One region of the Thermacetogenium phaeum DSM 12270 genome, then DNA from elsewhere that is predicted to be linked to it. Evidence: riboswitches for the same ligand, from Rfam matches in the RefSeq annotation. Region 1 holds a riboswitch; the other holds the start of a gene.

Region 1 (7,225 bases):
TGCACGGCGCTATGCCAGAGGTCTTTTTGATGTCGCCCGGGAACAGAACCAGGTCGAAGCTGTAGCGTCCGATCTCCAGGAGGTGGTGGCGACCCTCAGGCAGAATCCGGAGCTGAGGGAGCTGCTGGAGCGCCAGTGGGTTGCGACCAAAGATAAGAAAGAGCTGCTGAGAAAACTGTGGCAGGAGCGGGTTTGCCGCCTGGTTTATAGCTTTCTGGAGCTACTCATTGACAAGCACCGGGAGCGATATCTGGAGGCCATTGCGGAGGTCTATCTCGACCTGGTGAGAGACCTCAAGAACATTATCGTTGCCGAGGTTAGAACCGCTTTTCCCCTGGACCCGCAGCGTGAGGCTGCCCTCAAACAGGCCCTGGAGAAGATGACCCGGAAAAACGTCGAACTGAGGGTGAGCGTCGATCCAGGGCTCATCGGTGGGCTCGTCATTAAGGTTGGGGACCGCGTTTATGACGGCAGTGTCAAAAAACGCCTGCAGATGCTGGGAGCGCGTTTTGTTGAAAGACCTTTAGGAAAGCTTGAGGTGGGAACGTAAGATGGGGATTCGTGCCGAGGAGATCAGTTCTCTTATCAAAACCCAGATTGAGCGCTATCAGTCGGAGATCGAGGTCGCCGATGTAGGCAGCGTCATCCAGGTCGGTGACGGCATAGCCCGTGTTTACGGTTTGGAAAAGGCTATGGCCGGTGAACTCCTGGAGTTTCCGGGAGGAATTTACGGGATGGTGCTGAACCTGGAGGAGGATAACATCGGGGTCGTACTGCTGGGGCACTATGAGCATATCAAAGAGGGGGATGTCGTCAAGAGCACGGGCCGGATCGTGGAGGTGCCCGTGGGGGAGGCTTTGATCGGACGGGTGGTCAACGCCCTTGGGCAGCCCCTTGATGGAAAAGGCCCCATCGAAACCGAGCGCTTCCGCCCGGTGGAGTTCCTGGCGCCAGGCGTTGTCAAGCGTCAGCCGGTAAAGGTCCCCCTGCAGACCGGCCTGAAGGCGGTGGATTCGATGATCCCCATCGGGCGCGGGCAGCGCGAGCTGATCATCGGCGACCGCCAGACGGGGAAAACCGCTCTTGTGGTTGATACCATCATCAACCAGAAGGGGCAGGATGTGATCTGCATCTACGTGGCCATCGGCCAGAAGGCATCCACAGTTGCCGGGGTCATCGAGAAGTTCCAGGAGACGGGGGCCATGGATTATACAATTGTGGTTGTGGCGACTGCCAGCGATCCGGCTCCTCTCCTCTATCTGGCGCCCTATGCCGGATGTGCCATGGGTGAGGAATTCATGTACAACCATCACAGGGATGTGCTGGTGGTCTACGATGACCTTTCCAAGCATGCCGTCTCCTACCGCGAGCTTTCCCTGCTCCTGCGGCGTCCGCCGGGCAGGGAGGCCTATCCGGGAGACGTCTTTTATCTCCACTCCAGACTGCTGGAGCGTGCGGCCAAGCTGAGTGACGAGATGGGCGGGGGCTCACTTACTGCCCTTCCTATTATCGAGACCCAGGCAGGGGATGTTTCGGCATATATTCCGACCAATGTTATCTCCATCACCGACGGCCAGATCTACCTGGAGCCCGATCTCTTCTATGCGGGCATCAGGCCGGCCATCAACGTGGGTATCTCCGTCTCCCGTGTAGGAGGCTCGGCCCAGATCAAGGCCATGCGCCAGGTTGCCGGGAGACTGCGCCTGGATCTCGCTCAGTACAGGGAGCTGGCCGCTTTCGCCCAGTTCGGTTCCGACCTGGACAAGGCCACCCAGGCCAGGCTTGCCCGGGGTGAAAGGATGACCGAACTTCTCAAGCAGGGGCAGTATGTACCGATGCCTGTGGAGGAGCAGATAATTGTCATTTACGCAGGTGTTAACGGATTCCTGGATGGCCTCCCGGTGGAATCCATCCAGGAGTGGGAAAAAGAATTCCTGCGCTTTGTGAGGAGCAATCACCCGGAGATCCTTGCGGAGATCAGGGAGAAGAAGGAGCTCTCCGACGAGTTGATGGAGCGGATGAACAAGGTGATCAAAGACTTTACAGATGAGTACGGCGCCGCCTTTTCCATCCAAAGGACTGCCTGAGCGACAGGGGTGATCTAATTGCCGGAACAGATGCGGGACATCAAAAGGCGAATCCGGAGCATTAAAAATACAGAGCAGATAACCAAGGCGATGGAAATGGTGGCTGCGGCGCGCTTGCGGCGCGCCCAGGAGAAGGTTGAAGCAGCCAGGCCCTACGCCCGGGAGATTCAGGGGATGATCGAGAGAATTGCCGGGGCCTTTGCCGAATCCACCCACCCTCTTCTCGTACCGCGCGAGCGGAAGAGCGTGGGTTATGCTGTTTTTACTTCCGACAGGGGGCTCTGTGGGGCTTTCAACGCCCATATCATCCGACAGGCGGAGACGGTTATGGCGCAGGAGGAAGATACCGGGCTCGTCGTTATCGGGCGGAAGGGGCGCGACTACTTTCGCCGCCGGAAGTACAACCTCGTTGCGGAGTTCCTGGCCATCGGAGATGAGCCGACGATGGCGCAGGCGCAGGCCATCTCCCGCGCCCTGGTCAAGCTCTATGAGGGGAATACTTTTGATGAGATCAATCTGGTATTTACGGAGTTTATATCCACGGGAAGGCAGCACCCGAAGGTGGTGAAGCTGCTTCCGATTGATGTGGATGGCGCTCCTGCCGCCGCAGCGGAAGAGGATGGCGAGGCAGATTATCTCAGTGATTACTTTATCGAGCCGAGCCCGCGGGCCGTTCTGGAAATGATCCTGCCTCGCTTTATCGACGCCGAGGTTTACCGCGCCCTTCTGGAGTCAAAGGCCAGTGAACACGCGGCGCGGATGGTGGCCATGAGCCACGCCACGGAAAACGCCGGAGAGATGATCCAGCAGTTGACCCTGTTGAGCAACAAAGCCCGTCAGGCGGCGATTACCAAAGAGATCTCCGAGATCGTCGGCGGGGCGGAGGCCCTGAAAGGATGAAGGAGGTATAAGAGTTGAGTGAACCAAACTATGGCACCGTTGTCCAGGTTATCGGGCCTGTTGTAGATATTGAGTTCCCCCCGGGGCATTTGCCGAACCTTTACGATGCCATCAAAATAACCAGAGATGACCAGGATGAGGAAATCAAGGCGACTCTGACGCAGAACGTCAATGTTACGCTGGAGGCGATGCAGCATCTTGGCAACAACACCGTCAGGTGCGTTGCCATGTCCTCCACCGATGGAATCAGGCGCGGAATGAAGGCGCTGGACACCAGATCGCCGATCAAGGTTCCGGTGGGGCGGGGAACGCTGGGGAGGATTTTCAACGTTCTGGGGGAGACCATCGATGAGAAGGGTCCGGTAGAGGCGGATGATTATTACCCCATCCATCGCCCTGCTCCCTCTGTGGTCGAGCAGCGCCCGGCCAGGGAGGTGCTGGAGACCGGGATTAAGGTTATCGACCTGCTGGCCCCCTTTGCCAAAGGTGGCAAGATCGGCCTCTTTGGAGGAGCCGGTGTCGGCAAAACCGTCGTCATCATGGAGTTGATACGGAACATCGCCTACGAGCACGGAGGATTTTCCGTTTTTTGTGGGGTCGGTGAACGGACCAGGGAGGGGAATGACCTCTACCTGGAAATGACTGAGTCCGGGGTTATCGATAAGTGTGCCATGGTTTTCGGCCAGATGAACGAGCCGCCGGGTGCGCGCCTCAGGGTGGGACTGACCGGCCTGACGCTGGCGGAGTACTTCCGGGATAGCGAGGGGCAGGACGTTCTGGTTTTCATCGACAACATCTTCCGCTTTACCCAGGCCGGATCCGAGGTGTCCGCCCTCCTGGGCAGGATGCCTTCGGCCGTAGGTTACCAGCCGACCCTGGCGACGGACATGGGTCTGCTCCAGGAACGGATCACCTCGACCCGCAAGGGCTCAATTACCTCGGTGCAGGCGGTCTACGTTCCTGCCGATGACCTGACCGATCCGGCGCCGGCGACCACCTTCGCCCATCTGGATGGTACCGTTGTTCTCTCCCGCCAGATCGCCGAGCTGGGTCTCTACCCGGCGGTAGATCCCCTTGACTCCACCTCCCGCATCCTTGACCCGAATGTGGTGGGGGAAGAGCATTACCAGGTGGCGCGGGGTGTGCAGAAGGTTCTCCAGCGCTATAAGGATCTGCAGGACATCATCGCCATCCTCGGTATGGATGAATTGTCGGAGGAGGACAAATTAATCGTGGCGCGAGCCCGCAAGATCCAGCGCTTCCTCTCCCAGCCCTTCTTTGTGGCCGAGGCCTTTACGGGACGGCCTGGGGTTTACGTTCCCATTAAGGAGACCGTGAGGGGCTTTAAGGAGATCCTGGAGGGGCGCCATGACGACATCTCCGAACAGTGCTTCGTTTATGCCAGCACCATTGACGAAGTGGTCGCCCGGGCGCGCGAACTGGAGGCTGTCAGTTAAGTGGCGGAACAGGCTAAGGAAAAAGGGAAAACCTTTCGGTTGGAGATCGTTACCCCCGAGCGGGTTGTCGTCGAAGAGGATGTGGAAGGAGTGGTCATCCCTTCGCAGGACGGCCTGCTGGGCATCTTGCGCAATCACGCCCCTATTATCGGCGGGCTGGATATCGGTGTGATCAAATACGTCAAAGAGGGGCAGCCCCATTATGTCGCCTGCGGTATGGGGGTTTTCGAGATGAGCGGCAACGTCCTGCGCATCCTCCCAGATACTGCAGAGCGGGGGGAGAGGATTGACGTGGAAAGGGCAAAGCAGGCGCGACAGCGGGCGGAGAAACGCCTCCGGGAGAAAGCGGAAGGTCTGGATGTTCTCCGGGCAGAGCTGGCCCTGCGCAGGTCCCTCGCCCGGTTGAAGGCTGCCGAAGCGGCGGGCAAAATGGTTAAATGAAGGAGATATCTGACGGCCGTTACCGGAAACCCGGGAGCCTGTTGCCCGGGTTTTTTGCTCCGCAGTGTCAGGTGGAAAGCGGCACAATTAGTCGCACAGGGAAGGATTTTGCCGGTTAAGTCACGAAGATCTTAAAAGAATAATAAAAAATGGGATCTTTTCTCCGAGCCAAAAGGCCTGAGGCCGGCTCTCCGGCTATGGTCTTTGGCCGCTGGGCAGGACGGGAAACCGCCTTGCCTCCCGTGTTTGGAAAGGAGAGATCTTATCGTGGGATGCAAAGCCTGAACTGAAGCGGTTTTTCGATTAAGCTTAGTTCAGGCGTTTTCTTTTGGGCAGGAAGCGGCCGCAGGGGGCGCTGCCTCCGCAGGATAGCAAAGGCGCTTTGTTCTTGTTCTTTTCGCTTTGAGCTCCCGGGTCCGGCCCATCGTGGCCCTGCCCTTCCGTGGTTGGTCGCTGCTCGCCAGCATTGAAGAACGCCGGAAGCAAGGGGAGGCGGCAACCAACAAGGGCAAGTACCTGCAAGGTTTCGGCCTTCGACATTTGATGGGACACATTTGCTGATTGCCAAAACTTTTGTCAGAACTTCGGTGATAAGATGACAGATAACGGTTTACTCTCTTCGATCTGGCAGTTTTTTACCTCCCTGGGGGATGAATTCACCGGCATTGTCGGCCTTTCCCTGGCTGTTTCCGGAAGCGCGGTTGTCATCGGGGCGCTGATCGGGGTACCGCTAGGGGCGTTGCTGGGGCTGAAGAGGTTTCCCGGGAGGAAGCTGCTGCTGCGCTTGATCTATACCTTGATGAGCCTTCCCCCGGTTCTAGCCGGGCTGGTGGTCTACATGGTCTTTTGCCGGAACGGCCCCTTGGGTTTTCTGGACATTCTTTTCACACCGGCGGCCATGATCGTCGCCCAGGTGCTTCTGGCTACGCCGATTATCGCCGGCATCTCGGCAGCGGCAGTTGCCGCCAAGGAGAAACTGGCCATGGATACGGCCAGGTCGCTGGGAGCCAGCCGGCGGCAGGCCGCCTGGATGGTGATTAAGGAGGCGCGCTCCGGGATTATTGCCGGTATTATGACGGGGTTCGGCAGGGCTTTTGGGGAAGTGGGGGCGGTGATGCTGGTAGGCGGCAACATCCGCTATTATACCCGAGTTCTGACCACCTCCATCGTGCTGGAGACCAGGCAGGGCAACTTCGAGTTCGCCGTTGCTCTGGGGGGCGTTCTGCTCGCCCTTTCCTTTATTGTCAGCAGCATCCTGCTCCATCTGGATGAATCCAAACTCGGATAAGAAGGCGGGGAGTAGTGCCATGCCGGAATTTTTATATGAGATTGAGGACCTGGTTAAAAAGTACGACGGGCGTACGGTACTGGAGATCGACGACCTCAAACTCGAGGGGAATAAGATCTACGCCATCCTCGGCCCCAACGGGTCTGGAAAAAGCACCCTGCTCCGGATACTGAACCTTCTGGAGGAGCCTGCCTCGGGCAGGGTGATTTTTCGGAACATCGATACGGGCCGGGTGGGGGAAGGGGTGCGCCTGAAGCTGAGGCGCCAGATGTGCATGGTCTTTCAGCATCCTTACATGTTCAACACCTCCGTCTATAACAATGTGGTCTATGGGCTGAAGCTGCGCGGCCTCCCTGCCGCCGAGATCAGGGAGAGGGCGGAAGAAGCCCTTTCTTTTGTAGGGCTTAAAGAACTGAGCCGGCGCAGCGCCGTCAGGCTGTCGGGGGGAGAAACCCAGCGGGTTGCCCTGGCCAGGGCCATTGCCATCAGGCCGCGGGTTTTGCTCCTGGACGAGCCCACCGCCAACCTCGACCCTGACAGTGTGGCCCTGATCGAAGAACTTATCCGGAAGGTGCACGACGAACTGCAAACGACGGTTCTGCTGGTGACTCACAATCTTTTCCAGGCACGGCGGGTAGCGGAAGAGGTGCTCCTGCTCTACCAGGGGAGGCTCGTGGAGAAGGCGCCGGTCGAGGAGATCTTCAACTGCCCCAGGTCCGAGTTGACCAAGCAGTTTGTGACCGGAAAGATGATCTATTAGATGCGGAACCACTTCTTCTCCAATCCCTTGCCCAGCGCTATTCCGGCGATGAAGGCGACGGCGGGATTGATCGCCAGGGCAAGGGCGGCCACGGCCAGGATGAGGAAAAAGTCCTCCCGGCACCCGGTGCCCCCTCTGGCTGCCAGGGCGAGGTCGAGACCGCTGTAAAAAGGAGACAGCCCAGGGCGGCATCGGGGATCAGGGACAGGACTTTGGCTCCGTTGCCTCCCAACAGCAGCCCCACCACCAGCAGGATGATGCCGATGATGTAAGGGGTGTGCTTTGTCCTGCC
Region 2 (7,225 bases), 570 kb from region 1:
ACTGGCCGTCGTATCTCTTGACACCGAGGCGCTTGGCTTCGCTGTCCCGGCCGTTACGGGAACTGCCGACTCCCTTTTTATGGGCAAATAACTGCAGATCAAAACCCTCCAGAATCATGGCGACACCTCCTCACCTCGATATACTTTCCATAGCTCCCGGCAATTCCGTGCATTCCGATTTCCAGGGTTTGCAGAATAATCCCGGCCGTTTTTTTGTCCTCCTCAGGCAAATCCGGGGGCAACAGCAACCGCACACAGGCGCCTTCCTCCTCCTGGGAGTCCCTTATGACCGCCGGTTGCCGGGAAAGAAACCGTTTCAAAGCAGCGACGGCCGTCTGGACGAGAGCGGAGACGCCGGCACAGACGATGTCCCTTCCGGGGGGAGCATACCCGGCATGCCCCCTGACGCAAAACCCTTCCAGTTCACCGCTCTCCCCTTCCACAAATAAGGCCTCAATCATCTGTTCCCGACTGCCCGCCGGACGGTTCCGCCGCGCCATTCTGGCCGCAGAAGATCTTCTGAATCGCCACCTCCGTGTAAAGCTGCCTGTGGCCTTTGCGGCGGCGGTAGTTCTTCTTGGGCTTATACTTGAAAACCAGTATCTTCTTGGCCTTACCCTGACTCCGCACCAAGGCAGTCACCCGCGCCCCCGGGACATAGGGGGTTCCTACCTTAAAATCGCCGTCACATTCTACAGCCAAAACCCTGTCAAAAACCACTTCCTCACCTGGAGCGGCATCCAGCTTTTCCACCCGCAGCACGGTGCCCTCGCGCACCTTGTACTGCTTGCCGCCGGTTTCCACTATCGCGAACAACTTCCTTCCTCCTTCCGCCGGGATCTTCGAGGGTGGCATCCTTTGCAGGGATGCGCTCTGGCAACCCTTCCCGAGCGACTTTTCGGGCATAATCACAAGTGAATTTTAGCATCACCGGTCCCCCGGTGTCAAGCAAACCGGGGCGTTGAGGGCATTGAGATGGTTCAGTCACCTTTAGAAAGGATATCAAGTTTGCGCAATTTTCTGTAGAGGGAACTACGGGAAATTCCCAGTTCCCGCGCCACCTTGCTAAGATTCCCCTTATTTTTGACCAAAAGAAGGGAAATTTCCTGGCGCTCTTTTTCGGCCAGCAGTCGTTTGATCCTGTTTCGCTCGGCGAGCAAGGTCGTTTCTCGGGGCGCCCCATCCCCCTCTGGTTGCAAACCGGAAGAGTGTGGGCAGACAATTTCTTCGGGCAGGTGTTCCAGACGGATACTCTGCCCGGCGGCCACATTAACCATCCTCTCTATCACATTTTGAAACTCGCGGATATTACCGGGCCAGTGGTACCGCTGGAGGCAAGGAATCACGCGGGGGTCCACATCCCTGATGTCAACATGCATTTTCTTGCAAATCTCTTCGAAGAAGACATCAAAAAGAAGTGGTATATCCTCACGCCGCTCACGCAGGGGCGGTAGGGAGATTGAGATCACGTTTAGCCTGTAAAAGAGGTCCTCGCGGAAATTACCCCTGGCGACCTCCAGTTTCAGGTCTTTATTGGTGGCACAAATCACCCGCACATCCACGGCAATCACCTTTTCTCCGCCGATGCGGGTGATTCTTTTGTCCTGTAGTACCCGTAGCAAGGCTACCTGATGTTCCAAGGGCATATCTCCGATCTCATCCAAGAAAAGGGTGCCCCCCGAGGCCAGCTCGAATTTACCGGGCCTGCCACCCCGCCGTGCCCCTGTAAACGCTCCTTCATCATAGCCGAACAACTCACTTCCGATCAGTTCTCTGGGTATGGCACCGCAATTCACCGCGATAAACGGCCCGTTTCTACGGGAACTAGCATTATGAATCGCCTGGGCAAAGACCTCCTTGCCGGTGCCGCTCTCCCCCTGCAGCAGCACATTGCTGTCGTTGGTGGCAGCCAGTTTGGCCAGTTGCACAGCCTTTAAAAGCTTCTTGTTACGACCAATGATGTCAGCAAAGGTGTAAGTGGCCTGGGCACCACTGAGGCGGTTGACCAGATTTCTGATTTTATTGATGGGGTTAAGAAAGATCACTCCATCGGTGATCGCACCCTTTTCATCCTGAATCGGCTTGCCTGATGAGAGGCAATAGACAATCCCCGTTCTGTTGTTAACAATCACCTCCTTGTCGGTATAGCTTTTACCGGTCGTCAGAAGTTCTTCGATACCCGGGTCCCGCTCAACAAACTCTTTGAACATGGCTCCCCTTATCTCGCTGTCCGGCTTTGACAAGATTTTTTCCGCCGCCGGATTAACCTGTTCGATCAGACCGTTCCTGTCCACCACTACAACCCCGTCTGAAACGGTATGGAAAATATTGCCCAGCCGGTTATTGAGCAGGACAAGCTCGCTGTTCCGCCGCTGAAGACGGAGTTGACTGCGGATTGCCTCCACTGCGGCCACCACCATGCCCAGGGTGTGCGGGTGAGTCTTGAACGAGGGTCCCGACATCTGAAGGGCGCCGATTACCCTGCCGTCATCATCGTAAATTGGCGCCGCTGAGCATGTCCAGCCATGCACCTTCTGACAATAATGCTCTTCTCCCGAAACCTGAATTGGCCTTCTGATGGCCAAGGCGGTGCCCAGACCATTTGTGCCCGTCTCCTCTTCTATCCAACTGGCTCCCCTGATAAGATTCAATTCTGCGGCATTTTTGAGGATATCACTGTCACCCATAACCTCCATGATGAAGCCCTGTTCGTCGGACAGCAAAACGATGAAACCGGAACCGGCTACAAAATGATAGAGATTGGTCATAAAAGGCCTGGCAACGTCGATTAAGCTCCTCTTTTTGTAAAGCAGTGCTTCAAGTTGCTCGGCACTTAAAACCCGGTGGCTGACGCCATCCCATGGGTCAACACCAGCCCGCCTGGAACGCAGCCAGGACTCCGCTATCTCTGAACGCACGGTAGCGGGGATCTTGCCAGTATTCACGAAGATCTTCCACGCTATGGCGATACTACGGGAAACTGTTCCGTTGTTTGGCATCGTCACGCCACCTCCCCCTCTGAAGTCCCGTTTCTCGAAACAGGTCGTATCCCGGCAAACGCCGCCAGTAACAGCTTTAAATAATAAATCCAGGGGGTATCTGTGCAGGAGAGCACAGATACCCCCTGGCGTATAGTGCTCTCCTTTCCGTAATGGGAGGCCCGGCGGTTTCCCGCCAGACCCATTGGCCTGGCAACCATACCTGGCTGGCTTCAGGTCACCAGGCTCGGAGAATTATTCATTCTCTATTCCTTTCAAAAGTTCGTTCGACAATGTTCCCGAAAATCCTTCCACCGACCAATTAATTTCCGGCTTTTCCATTGAGATACCACTTTCGAACCGAATCCACCGGGGAACCGTACCGGCCTGTCAGGGGAATGTAGCACAAATTATACAACACCGCGACAATCAGCTTACATCTATTGGCATTCAAGGCGAAAGTCTCCTTCAGGACTCCAAGCTGGATGTAGGAATTAATGAATGATATCATGTCCGGCCGGAACCATATCCTGGCATGGATATTGCTTAGTTAAGTCAACAGCCAAGGAAATATCATCTCCGAACCTGTCCGCCTGTGGCACTGGCTATGGCAGCAGGTCTGTAGGGTATGTCTGGAAACGGACATACCTCCCGTTATGGAAAGGGGATTTACAACTTGAGTAGCTGGGCCATACCTCTTTCCGGTATGGCCTTTTTGCAGGGGGTTTATCCCGTCTCCCTGGTAGAGTTTCTATCCAAAGGGGGTGATGGTAAAGAGGGGTTAGAGGAGCCAGCGCCGGTTGCAGGTTAATGGAGCGAGGTCAAAAAATTAAAAAGGGGGTTTTTTAAAATGAAAAAACCGATGGATGACAGTTACAAGCTTTACATCAACGGGAAATGGGTTGATGGTAAGGAGGGCAAGACTTTCAACACCTATTGTCCCGCCACTGGTGAGCTGCTGGCCACCTGTGTGGAAGCCGGCATGGAAGATGTTGATGAGGCGGTCAAAGCTGCCTGGAAGGCCTGGGAAACCTGGAAGGACGTTAGCCCCCAGGAGCGTTCCGCCATGTTGCTGAAGATCGCGGATTTGATCGATGAGAACGCCGAAAAGCTGGCCTTGGTTGAAACCATGGACAACGGCAAGCCGATCCGGGAGACCATGACCATCGATGTCCCCTTGAGCTCAGACCACTTCCGCTACTTTGCCGCTGCCATCAGGACCGAGGAAGGCGAAGCGGTGATGATCGACAAGGACACCATGAGCATCATTCTCAGGGAGCCCATCGGTGTTGTAGGTCAGATCATCCCCTGGAACTTTCCTCTGCTGATGGCCGCCTGGAAGATCGCTCCTGTTCTGGCGGCCGGTTGCTGCACGGTGATCAAACCATCCAATGTTACATCCCTGAGCCTGCTGGAACTGGCCAAACTGCTTGATCAGGTTTTGCCTCCGGGGGTCGTCAACGTGGTCACCGGACGGGGTTCCACAACCGGCAGGTACATGCTGGAACACCCCGGCTTCCGGAAACTGGCCTTCACCGGTTCCACCGAAGTGGGTTACAGTATTGCAGAAGCGGCAGCGAAAAAGCTGATCCCGGCCACCCTGGAACTGGGAGGCAAGTCAGCCAACATCTATTTCCCCGATTGCCCCTGGGAGAAGGCCATTGAAGGTTTGCAGATCGGCATTCTCTTCAACCAGGGCCAGGTATGTTGCGCCGGTTCCCGCGTCTTTGTCCACGAGGATATCTATGATAAGTTCCTGGCTGAAGCCGTAGCTGCCTTTAACAAGGTCAAGGTAGGTATCCCGTGGGAGAAGGACACCCAGATGGGTTCCCAGATCAACGAAGGACAGCTCCAGAAGATCCTTTCCTATGTAGAGATCGGCAAACAGGAAGGAGCCAAAGTAGCCTGTGGTGGCACCAGAATTACAGAGAACGGCCTGGACAAAGGAGCCTTCATGCGGCCGACCCTTCTGGTGGATGTGAACAACAAGATGCGAGTGGCCCAGGAGGAGATCTTCGGGCCGGTTGCCGTTGTCATCAAGTTCAAGACCGAGGAAGAGGTCATAGCTATGGCCAATGATAGTGAGTACGGCCTTGGTGGGGCCGTCTGGACGAAGGACATCAACCGTGCCCTCCGGGTAGCCCGGGCAATCGAAACCGGCCGGATGTGGATCAACAACTACAACAACCTGCCGGCACATGCTCCATTCGGCGGCTACAAGAAATCCGGTATCGGGCGGGAAACCCACAAGGTGATCCTGGAACACTATACCCAGATGAAGAACATCTTTATCAGTCTCAGCGAGGAGAAGGTTGGCCTCTACTAAAAACACCCCGCTGGCCGGGGGCCTCCCCGGCCAGCAACAGGTTAATGCGAGGTGTTATGACCTTTGGAAGCAATCACAAGGGAAAGTGTGGTTGAGGACCTGATGGAACAGCACCCAGAAGTTATTTCCTACTTTATCGAACAAGGGATCAACCCCATCTTCTGCGTGGGGGCATTTCCGGGTTGTCTCGGAAAACTGCTGGAAATCAAGGGGGTGCCGAACCCGGATGCCTTTATCAGGGGATTGAACGATTACCTGTTGGAGCGGACAAAAAAGTCGGAATAGCACCCACCCATTTTTGGACAGGCCGGAAGGGGTTTTTTCCGCTTCGACTTGTCCATTTTTGTTACATCATGGCACCGCCGAGGTCGTTCCATATGCTATCGGCACACCGGGCACGAACCTGACAGGGAAGGGAGGCCTCAGGCATTGAAGATAATAATTGTATACAAGGATGACGCCGGGGCGCAACGGCTTGCCCGGGAGTTGCACAAGAAACTTGAATCCCGTGGAGCATCCGCTGCTTGTATGGGGTTGAGGGAAATGACAAAGAGTGCTCTCTGGCAAGCGGACCTGGTATTGGTGCTGGGAGGGGATGGTACCTTTCTGAAAACCGCCCGGTGTTGTGCAACCCAGGGGATACCGGTGCTGGGAGTAAATCTGGGCACAATTGGCTTCCTGAGCAGCATCGAGCCAGAGCAACTGTTGCAAGAAGTCGACCGGATTCTTAACAGAGATTACCGCATTGAAAGCAGAATGATGCTGGATGTACGCCTGATCCGGGATGGTATGGAGGTTTACCACGGACTTTCCATGAATGATGTGGTGATCAGAGCCTGCGTCTCTCATACAATCACGATCGGTCTCCAGATCGATCGGCTATTTCATACCACCTACACTGGTGACGGTGTGGTTTGTGCCACGCCAACCGGTTCAACGGCCTATTCCTTCTCGGCCGGAGGACCGGTTCTGGATGTGGACCTTCCCGCACTGGTGATTACTCCTATCTGCCCCCAGTTATCATGTTCCAGAGCCCTTGTAGTTAGGTCATCAGCGCGGCTGGTGTTCGAACTCGTTGCGGGCCACCCTACAGCTTTTTCGGTGGACGGGGAAGACGAGCTGCCGCTGGCCAAAGGAGACAGGGTGGAGGTCGTCAGATCTCCTGTTACTGCCAAAATTGCAGAGGTGTTTCCGGTAAGCAGTTTGGACCGTGTCCTCCGCAGGTTCGAAAGGCTTAACAACACGAGGGCGGAGGCAAGTAACGACATGAACATTCTGCTGCAATCCTGTTACGTTTTATAGGATAAGGAGTGATATTTCCGTGGAATGTACTAGTCAGCCTAAGAGCGATCTGGAGGAGCTTTTACGGAACGATTTTAATACCTGGAGCCGGCTGCAGGAAGTGGTAAAAACATATCGGGGGCAACCCGGCAGCCTGGTGACCGTGCTCCAGCGGGTACAGGCCATCTACGGCTACCTGCCGCAACCTGTGATGCGTTACCTGTCCGGGGAATTGCAGATCAAACCGGCCAGAATTTACGGGGTAGCCACATTCTATTCCCAGTTCCGTCTGACCCCAGTAGGAAAGTACCTGATCCTGCTCTGCCAGGGCACTGCCTGCCATGTCAATGGATCAGAGCGGATCCGCTCAGCTGTCTGTGAGGAACTTCGGATCAGACCAGGGGAAACGACGCACGACCGGCTGTTTACCCTGTCGGATGTGGCCTGTCTGGGCTGTTGCAGCTTGGCCCCGGTGATGATGATCAACGGTCAGGCCTACGGGCCGCTGACAACGGACAAAGCCCTGAAGATCATCAGGGAATTGGCCGCCGGCGAGAAAAAGGAGGAAGCGGCGCCATGAAAATCAGAGTCGGTATGGGCAGTTGCGGGATCGCTGCGGGTTCCCTGAAGGTAAGGGAAA

The links. Region 1 has a riboswitch for molybdenum cofactor ahead of TPH_RS13565 (ABC transporter permease). Riboswitches for the same ligand answer to the same signal wherever they lie in the genome.
Region 2: it holds a riboswitch for molybdenum cofactor, as region 1 does, so the genes downstream of both, TPH_RS10735 (sigma-54-dependent Fis family transcriptional regulator) here and TPH_RS13565 (ABC transporter permease) in region 1, are expected to answer to the same signal.

Annotation. Positions count from the first base shown of each region.
Region 1 covers NC_018870.1:2,753,988-2,761,212, reverse strand. Annotated here, with positions in the region: gene TPH_RS13590 (F0F1 ATP synthase subunit delta) at 1-550, shown strand, start outside; gene atpA (F0F1 ATP synthase subunit alpha) at 552-2,087, shown strand; gene atpG (ATP synthase F1 subunit gamma) at 2,106-2,987, shown strand; gene atpD (F0F1 ATP synthase subunit beta) at 3,002-4,444, shown strand; gene TPH_RS13570 (F0F1 ATP synthase subunit epsilon) at 4,445-4,885, shown strand; molybdenum cofactor riboswitch at 5,035-5,158, shown strand; gene TPH_RS13565 (ABC transporter permease) at 5,481-6,173, shown strand; gene TPH_RS13560 (ABC transporter ATP-binding protein) at 6,193-6,933, shown strand; gene TPH_RS13555 (solute carrier family 23 protein) at 6,971-7,225, opposite strand, start outside.
Region 2 covers NC_018870.1:2,186,920-2,194,144, forward strand. Annotated here, with positions in the region: gene rpmA (50S ribosomal protein L27) at 1-118, opposite strand, end outside; gene TPH_RS10725 (ribosomal-processing cysteine protease Prp) at 99-461, opposite strand; gene rplU (50S ribosomal protein L21) at 454-816, opposite strand; gene TPH_RS10735 (sigma-54-dependent Fis family transcriptional regulator) at 981-2,999, opposite strand; molybdenum cofactor riboswitch at 3,124-3,243, opposite strand; molybdenum cofactor riboswitch at 3,544-3,661, shown strand; gene TPH_RS16230 (hypothetical protein) at 3,655-3,789, shown strand; gene TPH_RS10750 (aldehyde dehydrogenase family protein) at 3,829-5,304, shown strand; gene TPH_RS10755 (hypothetical protein) at 5,368-5,589, shown strand; gene TPH_RS10760 (NAD(+)/NADH kinase) at 5,734-6,606, shown strand; gene nuoE (NADH-quinone oxidoreductase subunit NuoE) at 6,626-7,165, shown strand; gene TPH_RS10770 (NADH-ubiquinone oxidoreductase-F iron-sulfur binding region domain-containing protein) at 7,180-7,225, shown strand, end outside.